Niabella beijingensis: one gene and its partner. The protein of the gene in region 1 interacts with the protein of each later gene in a pairwise test. Links are inferred from orthologs where the notes say so. Each region holds a gene or a part of one and is shown on either strand. Other genes may lie near its edges.

Region 1 (4,746 bases):
GCACAGGCATAGCAAATCCTGTCGTATCCGCATGCTCCGGTTTGTCTCGGGCACAAATAAGCCCCGATAAATAATTACCGGGGCTACAACTATAAACTATACACCCAAACTCCTCACCCGTATAACGGGATTGAATTTCCACAGGAATCAGTCTGGTTTTTTACCATCCAGGAAGGTGTTAATGGTATTGATCTGACCCTGATTTTTATCATCGGAGCTTACTTCAAACTTACTATAGTAACTTTCAATGTGGTTGGAATTGTTCTGTAATTCCATATTGCGGCGGATATAGGCCGGAACAGTTTCATATTCGCTGTTGGGATCATTCACGTTTACATTAAACGAGAGGTTCCGCAATTTCTGCAGGCGCTCTACCTGTTTGCGTTTTTGCAATTGCATCTCTTCTTCCGGAGACAGCTGGGGCTGCTGGGGTTGTTGCGGCTGCTCCTTCTCAACATGATTCATTACTACTTTGGGTTCCTCTGTCCGCAATTCAGTACGCTCTACCAGCTCCATTTTTTCTTCAGGCTCCGGATCCGGCACCGGCTTCTTGGCCGTCACTTCTTCTTTCCGGGGCTCGGCATAAATATTTGAAGGCTTGGCCAGATAGCTGCGTACGCCTACTCCCGCAGAAAGATCCTGCTCCGGTTCGGGTTCTTTCGACAGCGGTGCTTCCAGCACCCGGTCTTCCGCAGGTACTGCCGGAGAATAAAAGGCACTTTCTTCTTCTGCCACGATCTCCACGGTTGCTTCAGAAACCGTTTCTGGTTCGGCATTCATCCCTATTTTTTCATTGTCTTCCTTAGACAGCGTGTAATGTACATCCGCTGTTTCCTTTCCAAGACCAAGATCCGATATGTCTTCCAGGGTAGGCATGGGCGTATCCATATACACAGGCTCATCCACCAGTTTGGGCATCATAGGATCTACCTGCAGGCCCAGGCTTTTTTCGGCTTCTTTTATCTCATGCTCGATCACCTCCGGCTGCTCTGTCCGGGATTCGATTTTTGAGGCGGCGTTTTCCTGGGGGGTCAGTGTCATCACGATCTTACCTTCCGCCTGTTCCTCTTTCTTCAGTATCGGCTTTACAAAAGGATCTTTATTTTCAAAACCGGTGGCGATCAGCGTGATACCGATCTCATCACCCAATGAATTATCATATCCCAGGCCAAGGATCACGTCGGTGTTCTCTCCTGCCTGGCTCAGCAGGTGTGCCTGTATCACTTCCACCTCATCCATAGTGAACTCAGAATCACCTTCTGCAGAATTGATATTGATGAGGATCCATTTTGCACCACGGATATCATTATCATTCAGCAGCGGGGAGTTCAGCGCCTCTTCAATGGCACGCTGCGCCCTGTTCTCTCCGGAAGAGGTAGCGCTACCAAGGATGGCCACACCGCCGTTCTTCATTACGGTACAAACATCTGCAAAGTCCACATTGATCTGTCCGGTGCTGTTGATCACATCCGTGATACATTTAGCCGCAGTGGCAAGTACATTGTCTGCTTTTTCAAAAGCTTCCCGCATTTTCAGGTTTCCGAACTGATGCCGCAATTTATCATTGCTGATCACCAGCAGCGTATCCACATATTGTTTTAAGATTTTAATACCTTCCTCAGCCTGTTTATGTCTTTTTTTACCTTCATAAGCAAACGGCATGGTTACGATACCTACCGTAAGCACTCCAAGGTCCTTACAGATTTTTGCGATAATGGGCGCACCTCCGGTTCCGGTTCCGCCACCCATACCGGCGGTGATGAATGCCATTTTTGTATTCACCTCCACGATACGTTTGATCTCTTCCAGCGATTCTTCGGTTGCCTGGCGCCCGATCTCGGGATTGGCGCCTGCTCCCAGACCGGAGGTCAGCTGTGGCCCCAGCTGTATGCGGTTGGGGATCTGGCTGTTCGAAAGTGCCTGGGCATCTGTATTACAAATGATGAAGTTTACGCCGTCGATGTTTTGACTGAACATGTGATTAACGGCATTACCACCGCCACCACCTACTCCAATCACTTTGATGATGGAGGACTGTTCTTTGGGTAGATCAAAATGTATCATCTTAAAAAATTTGTGGTTCCCTTCCATGAAACCTGTTTAGTAAATGGGTTAATTATAGTTGAGTGATTAGTTGTGTTGTTTTATAAATGACCATCTTCTTCTTCCTTGAAGATGTCGATGATGCCGTTTTTAAATTTGTCCCAGAAGTTTTTCAGGGGTTGTCTTTTTTCAACAGTGGCGGTGGCCACGCTTTCTTCCACAACAGCAACGGCGCCCAATGCGTCTGCTGCTTCCTGCTTGATCAGATCCTGCGGTACGGGGATGTTGATAAAGCTTTTCTCGAAGACCTTGCGGTTGTTTTCAAAATCGTCGTATCCTTTCAGGATCAGCCCCAGGCAGGTGGAATACGTGGGTTTGGCAAGCTCTTCGATATGTCCGGCAGCCAGGTGTTCGTTAGGCAGGCCGATGCGTGCCGGAAGTCCGGTAACATATTCTGTAAGCTGGATCAGGTGCCGCAATTGCGAACCTCCGCCTGTAAGAACGATACCCCCATTCAGCTGGCGGTTGTCCATTCCGATCTGTTTTAGGTGATAGGTAACAAAATCCAGGATCTCGCTCATACGCGCCTGGATGATATTGGCCAGGTTCTTTACGCTGATCTCTTTTGCAGGCATGCCCCGCAACCCCGGTATGGTGATATATGCGTTGGCTTTGGCTTCATTGGCCAGTGCACTTCCAAACTGGGTTTTCATCTGCTCTGCCTGGCTTTTTAATACTCCCAGACCGGTTTTAATATCGTTGGTAATATTTTCCCCTGCAAACGGGATCACCGCCGTATGACGCAATACGCCGTCTGCAAACACCGCCAGGTCGGTGGTACCGCCACCAATATCAACAATGGCCACACCGGCTTCCAGGTCTTCCTGTCCCATTACCGCGGCGGCTGAAGCCAGAGGCTGCAGCACCAGGTCCTTTGTATACAATCCCGCTTTTTCCACACTGCGGTTGATATTGCGGATCGCATTCTTATCCCCTGTAATGATATGGAAATTGGCGCCCAGTTTTACACCGCTGTATCCGATGGGGCGTACAATGTTGGGCATATTGTCTACCGTATATTCCTGGGGGATCACGTCAATGATCTGGTCACCGGCCGGGATATAGGTCTTGTATTGTTTGCTGACCAGCAGGTCTACTTCCGCCTGGTTGATCTCTTCTTCCTCATTCTCGCGCACGATATCCCCGCGGGTCTGCAGACTTTTTATATGATGCCCTGCAATACCGACATATACCTCTCCGATATTCAGATTGGGGTTCACCGACAAACAATTGTCCAATGCCAGTTTAATGGCTTTGATCGTTTCGTCGATATTCAATACCTGGCCATGCTTCACGCCATTGGAGTTGGCTTTGCCAAAGCCAAGAATTTCCAGTTTTCCAAATTCGTTCTTGCGCCCGGCAATAACAGCAATCTTGGTGGTTCCAATGTCCAGTCCTACGATAATGGGTTGTTCAGGATTCATATATTTCGTTTTTAGTTGTTCTTTTTAACCGGTGCTTTTTTAGAAGCACTTTTCTTTTCCGTCTCCCTGCGCTTTGTTACCGCAGGTTTTGTTGTTTTCTTTGCAGTTGCTGCTTTCGACACCTGCTTCTTTTTATCATCTGTTTTTGCCTGCGGCTTTCCGGAACTGCTTTTTTTTGTTGTTGCAACAGTATTCTTTGCGGATGCCGTGCTTTTACCTGCTTCTTTTTTCGCCGGGCTCTTTTCTTCCGTTTTCTTCACTTCTTTTTTTACAGGGTCCTTTGCTGTTGCTTCCTTCTTTTCATCATTGCCGCCGTTGAGAGCAGCAGCAACCGGCTGCTCAGGCTTATCGCCTACCGACATCAATGCCAGGGTGTCCATTCCATCTTCTCCCGCCGGTTTCTCATACAACATCCGCGCGTCCGCTGAGGTATCGGCTTGTATCATCCGTATGTTAGGTACAACCTGGGCCACTTCGATCAGGTCATTTGCTTTTCGTGACTGCTGTAGTAACTCTTCAATATTCTTGCGCAGCTGCAGGGAGTCCAGTTTGGAATAACGGCCTTTGACCCCTACCACCTGGCCTCCGTACTGTACATCGATCCGCTGGTATTTATCAAAACCCGTGCGCTTCAGTACCTGGTCATAAAACAGGTACAGGCGATGGAATTTGGAAGCGATATCACTGCCATCTCCCAGATCCACACGATGATTACCTACAACCGGTACCATCTCCATATCCCAGCAATCACTCCCGCATTTGTGAATATCGATCTGCGATACCTGGGCTACCCAGAAGGAATCGCTGTTGATAAAAGAAGCAGTGGCGATCATATTTTCCAGCAAGGCGCTGTCTGCTGCATTCATCACCTTGCGGTTAGGATATCCGGTAAATACGGGAACATCCAGGGAGATCTTATCCGAAAGCGGGATCTGTTTTCCGGCCTCGTCTATATAGAACGACTGGCCATCGTTTGAAAAGACCCTTGCCAGCGGTTTGCGCTCGGTTACATTTACCCGGAGGATGTCCTTATTATCAAAATACAGTTCCGCGTTGTACACCCAGGAGCTCTGTTCCAGCAGGTCTTCGATACGAGGAAGATTGAACCCGCTTTTACGCTGACCGGTAACCGGGCCGGCTGAAGCTTGCTTCAATAATTTTACGATCTGCTCTTTGGAGGTAAACAGGCTTCCGTTCTCCGCACCACGGATGCTGATCT
Region 2 (4,553 bases), 350 kb from region 1 along the record:
CTAGGGCGGTAAAAGCCGCTTCTTTCGTGTCAGGGTTACGAAAAAGTGCCAATAAAGTCTCATCACTTTGAAATTGTTCCATTCAGACGCCTGGTATTCTTTGACCAGTAAGATAGGTAAAAGTTTAATAGCGAAATATGAATTATGAAAGGTGAATGGCGAGGTTGCCAAAGGGACCTGAAAAAGCCGGAACGATAGACATTGCTACGGTTCCGGCCTGTTATTTTAAGTAGTTCCCTTTTGCTTCCTGTACTTAACCCGCCTTCCTGGCGATCACTTTTTCGGCTGCGGCCACGATATCCGGAATATCCAGGTGGTATTTTTTTAACAGTTGATCGGGGGTACCACTTTCGCCAAACGTATCCTGGGTGCCGATGTATTCGATGGGTACGGGGAAATGTTTGGCAGCGCACTGGGCGATCATATCTCCCAGACCGCCAATCACATTATGTTCTTCTGCAGTAACAGCGCATTTGGTCTTTTTAATGGAGGCGATAACCGCTTCTTCATCCAGTGGTTTAATGGTGTGAATATTGATCACTTCCACGCTGATGCCTTTTTCTTCAAGAATTATCCCCGCCTGGATGGCATTCCATACCAGGTGTCCGCAGGCAAAGATCGTTACATCCGTTCCCTCAGAAAATTGCTGGGCCTTGCCGAATACAAAATCTTCCTCTTTGGTAAAAATAGGCCAGGAAGGGCGGCCGAAACGCAGGTAAAACGGACCATCGATGGCGGCAATGGCCTTGGTGGCCGCCTTGGTCTGACTGTAATCGCAAGGCACTACCACGGACATGCCCGGCAGCATTTTCATCATACCGATGTCTTCCAGGATCTGGTGTGTGGCACCGTCTTCACCGAGGGTCACACCGGCATGTGAGGCGCATATTTTTACATTTTTCCCGCTATACGCGACGGACTGGCGGATCTGGTCGTACACACGTCCGGTACTGAAGTTGGCGAAAGTAGTGGTAAACGGTATATGGCCTCCGATGGTTAAACCGGCTGCTACCCCCATCATATTGGCCTCCCCGATGCCACACTGTACAAAACGGTCAGGAAATTCCTTTACAAACTGGTTCAGTTTCATCGATCCCAGCAAATCTGCGGTCAGTGCCACGATTTTATCGTTGCTGCGTGCAGCTTCCACAATACCATCACCAAACCCGCTGCGGGTATCTTTTTTTCCTGTAGATTGGATGTCCTTTAACGCCATAATTTATTTTTGAGGCTACAAAAGTAATGTTTCTGCCAAAGAATTGAGCATAAGTTTTAGATCAGATTCATTTATATTTGAAGAAATTACATCATCGGCCGGAGTATTTTACCCGCCGGCGTTTCAGGGGCTTTCTGTTAATGAAAGTATAAGCTTAAAAATGATTTCTGTACTTGGAGTTTTACTTTGTTAATTTGGATTATTTACTTCACCTTTGCTCCTCACGAAAACACAAGAAATTTTATTAATTAAGGAATGGGACTCTTTAACTGGTTTACACAAGAAATAGCAATGGATCTGGGTACCGCAAATACCCTTATTATACATAACGATGAAGTGGCTGTAAATGAGCCGAGTATTGTGGCATTAAACCGCAATAATCCCAAAGAGGTACTGGCAGTGGGGAAACGGGCGCTGATGATGCACGAAAAAACGCACGAAAGCATCCGCACTGTGCGGCCTTTAAAAGATGGGGTGATCGCGGATTTTAACGCTGCAGAACTGATGATCCGTGAGCTGATCAAACTGGTGTATCCCAAGAAGCCCCTGTTCCCTCCCAGCTGGAGGATGATGATCTGCATTCCGTCCTCGATCACCGAGGTGGAAAAAAGAGCCGTAAGGGACAGTGCCGAACAGGCAGGAGCCAAGGAGGTATACCTGATCCACGAGCCGATGGCCGCAGCACTGGGTATCGGCATCGATGTGGAAGAGCCGGTTGGTAACATGATCATTGACATTGGCGGAGGAACCACCGGTATCACCGTAATCGCCCTTGCCGGTATTGTATGTGATCAGAGCATCCGTATTGCGGGTGATGAGTTCACGGCAGATATTATGGAAGCCCTGCGCCGTTATCACAGTCTGCTGATCGGGGAACGTACGGCCGAACAGATCAAGATACAGGTAGGAGCCGCCATGAAAGACCTGGAAAACCCGCCGGATGATATCCCGGTGAATGGCCGCGACCTGGTTACAGGTATACCAAAGCAGATCATGGTAAGTTTCCAGGAAATTGCAGAAGCACTGGATAAAAGCATTTTTAAAATAGAAGAAGCCATTCTTAAAGCGCTGGAACAAACACCGCCGGAACTGGCCGGCGACATCTACCGAAGAGGCCTGTATCTTACAGGAGGCGGAGCGTTGCTGCGCGGCCTTGACAAACGGCTTAGCCAAAAAATAAAATTACCGGTTCATATTGCGGATGATCCGCTGAAGAGTGTGGTAAGGGGTACGGGCATCGCGTTGAAAAATTACGACCGTTATCCTTTTGTAATGCGTTAATCCATCAAACCGTTTTGTTCTCGCTTGGCGAAACAGGCGTTAAATTTAACACCCGGTGCGTAATATATTTTTGTTCATCAGGCGGTTTTCGGTTTTTATAGGCTTTCTGATCCTACAGGGAATCTGCTTGTATAACTTGTTTACGTACAATCGATTGCATCGAGTTAAGGGATTGGATGCCGCAGGGCGGGTTACCAGCTATTTTAATTCCAAATACAATTCCCTTGAAGATTTTTTCCGTATGAAAGCGGAAAACAAACGGGTGCACCAGCTCAATGATTCCCTGATGAACCTTATGAAGGAGAACTTCGTAACGGTTGATACCAATGCCATCTTGGTGCATGACACGGCCGCAGTAGATACAACGGGGAAGGCCCGTCAATATGTATGGAGAACGGCCCAGGTATTGTATGCTACGGTGAACAGCGATAAAAATTATCTTCAGATCAACCGGGGTACCAGTTCGGGAGTGGAGGCAGATATGGGGGTTTTCAGTTCCAATGGCGGGCTTGTAGGAAAAGTGGTAAATGCAGGCAGGAATTTCAGCGAAGTGATGATCCTGCTGCATGTGATGAATAAACTAAGCGTTCAGCTGAAAAAAACGGGCAATTCGGGCATCATCTCCTGGGATGGAAAGACGCCGACCGAACTTACGCTGAACGGCATTCCAAAAACGGACTCGGTGCATGTAGGGGATACGATCCTTACCGGCAATTACTCACTGAGTTATCCGCCGGGTAAAATGGTTGGAACCGTGATCCGCGTGTTAAAGGATGAGGCCACCAATTTTTTCATTCTCAAAATAAAACCCGCAGCTAATTTTGGAGGCCTGCAGCAGGTTTTTGTGGTGGAGAACCTGAACTATGCGGTTCAGCGCCAGCTGAGTGATGAAACCATTAAAAAAGTAGAAGCAAAATCCGGAAATAAGTGAGTGATCTAGTAAAAAATATAATCCGCTTTTTACTGTTTGTGTTTGTACAGGTTTACGTATTGGATGTAATGCCGCACCTGCATGAATTGATCACCCCCTATCTCTATTTCTTATTTTTATTGTGGCTGCCTTTTTCCATTAAAAAAGGCTGGCTCCTGCTATTGGGATTTTTGCTGGGCATGACCGTCGATTATTTTACAATGACACCTGGTTTGCATGCGGCCGCCTGCGTACTGGTGGCCTTTTTGCGCCCGCTGATCATACACCTGCTCTCCCCGAAAGACGCCACCGGCTATACCTACCAGGAGCCCTCGCCCAAGGCCATGGGATGGAGTGCTTACGGGCTTTATGCGCTGTTGCTTTCCTTTGCTCATAACTTTTACCTCTTGTTCCTGGAATGGTTATCGTTCGGGTCTTTTATGAACTTTCTTGTAAAAGTGCTTTGCGCTACCGCTATCAGCATGCTGCTCATTTTTATTACTGAGCTCCTGTTCTTCCGCAAACAACGCTACCGTACGAATACAGCGTAACTGCCGTCAGATCTCAGCTATCAGAATTGAGAAGGGAGTGAAGCCTCAAGATGGATGCCCAGGGTTCAGGACAATGCTTAGCTGACTGCTGAAAGCTCATAGCTGACAGCTATTAAAAATGTTCCCCGGTCAATTTGAGGTCATTACCAGTTTTATGCTATTTTTGGTTTTTCTTTAATAAAAGTTCCCAGGTTTTACTATGTCGGTGTTCAATAAGTCAAGAAGTTATATTATACGGATCATATTCCTGTCCGTATTTATAATCATTATTGCCCAGCTGGCCAACCTGCAGCTGGTAAGCAATAAGTACCTGGAACTTGCAAAGAATAATGCGGTATTTCAAAAGATCTTATATCCCGAACGGGGAATTATTTTCGACCGGAACGGGAAGGCCGTGCTGAACAATACCATCATGTTCGACCTGATGGTAACACCGGCAGAAGTGAAGAATTTTGATACCCTGGCTTTCTGTAATCTCCTGCAGATCGATACCGCTGAGTTCCGCACCCGTATTGTAAATGCGATCATTAAAAATTCAAGAGTGCGCCCCTCCATTTTCCATTCGCTGCTGACACCGGAAATGCAGGCACGTTTT

What was found. The genes of interacting proteins can lie anywhere in the genome.
Region 2: the proteins of ftsA (region 1) and K7B07_RS14115 interact in binary tests that used the Escherichia coli proteins (3 or more experiments, as listed by UniProt). The link is inferred for Niabella beijingensis from one-to-one orthologs.

The regions. Positions count from the first base shown.
Region 1 is NZ_JAIQDI010000001.1:3,714,608-3,719,353, reverse strand. What follows is about bases 1,337-4,142. They hold ftsA (cell division protein FtsA), read right to left. Parts: upstream 3,528-4,142; coding sequence 2,145-3,527; downstream 1,337-2,144. Other genes in these bases: K7B07_RS15640 (cell division protein FtsQ/DivIB), read right to left, coding at 3,539-4,142; ftsZ (cell division protein FtsZ), read right to left, coding at 1,337-2,064. Outside these bases: more of ftsZ, read right to left, coding at 148-1,336; more of K7B07_RS15640, read right to left, coding at 4,143-4,746. UniProt on the Escherichia coli protein: Essential cell division protein that assists in the assembly of the Z ring. May serve as the principal membrane anchor for the Z ring.
Region 2 is NZ_JAIQDI010000001.1:3,359,920-3,364,472, forward strand. What follows is about bases 712-3,484. They hold K7B07_RS14115 (rod shape-determining protein), read left to right. Parts: upstream 712-1,471; coding sequence 1,472-2,497; downstream 2,498-3,484. Other genes in these bases: K7B07_RS14110 (transketolase family protein), read right to left, coding at 712-1,216; mreC (rod shape-determining protein MreC), read left to right, coding at 2,652-3,428; K7B07_RS14125 (rod shape-determining protein MreD), read left to right, coding at 3,425-3,484. Also shown: K7B07_RS14105 (RNA polymerase sigma factor), read right to left, coding at 1-82; more of K7B07_RS14110, read right to left, coding at 254-711; more of K7B07_RS14125, read left to right, coding at 3,485-3,958; mrdA (penicillin-binding protein 2), read left to right, coding at 4,158-4,553. UniProt on the Escherichia coli protein: Forms membrane-associated dynamic filaments that are essential for cell shape determination. Acts by regulating cell wall synthesis and cell elongation, and thus cell shape.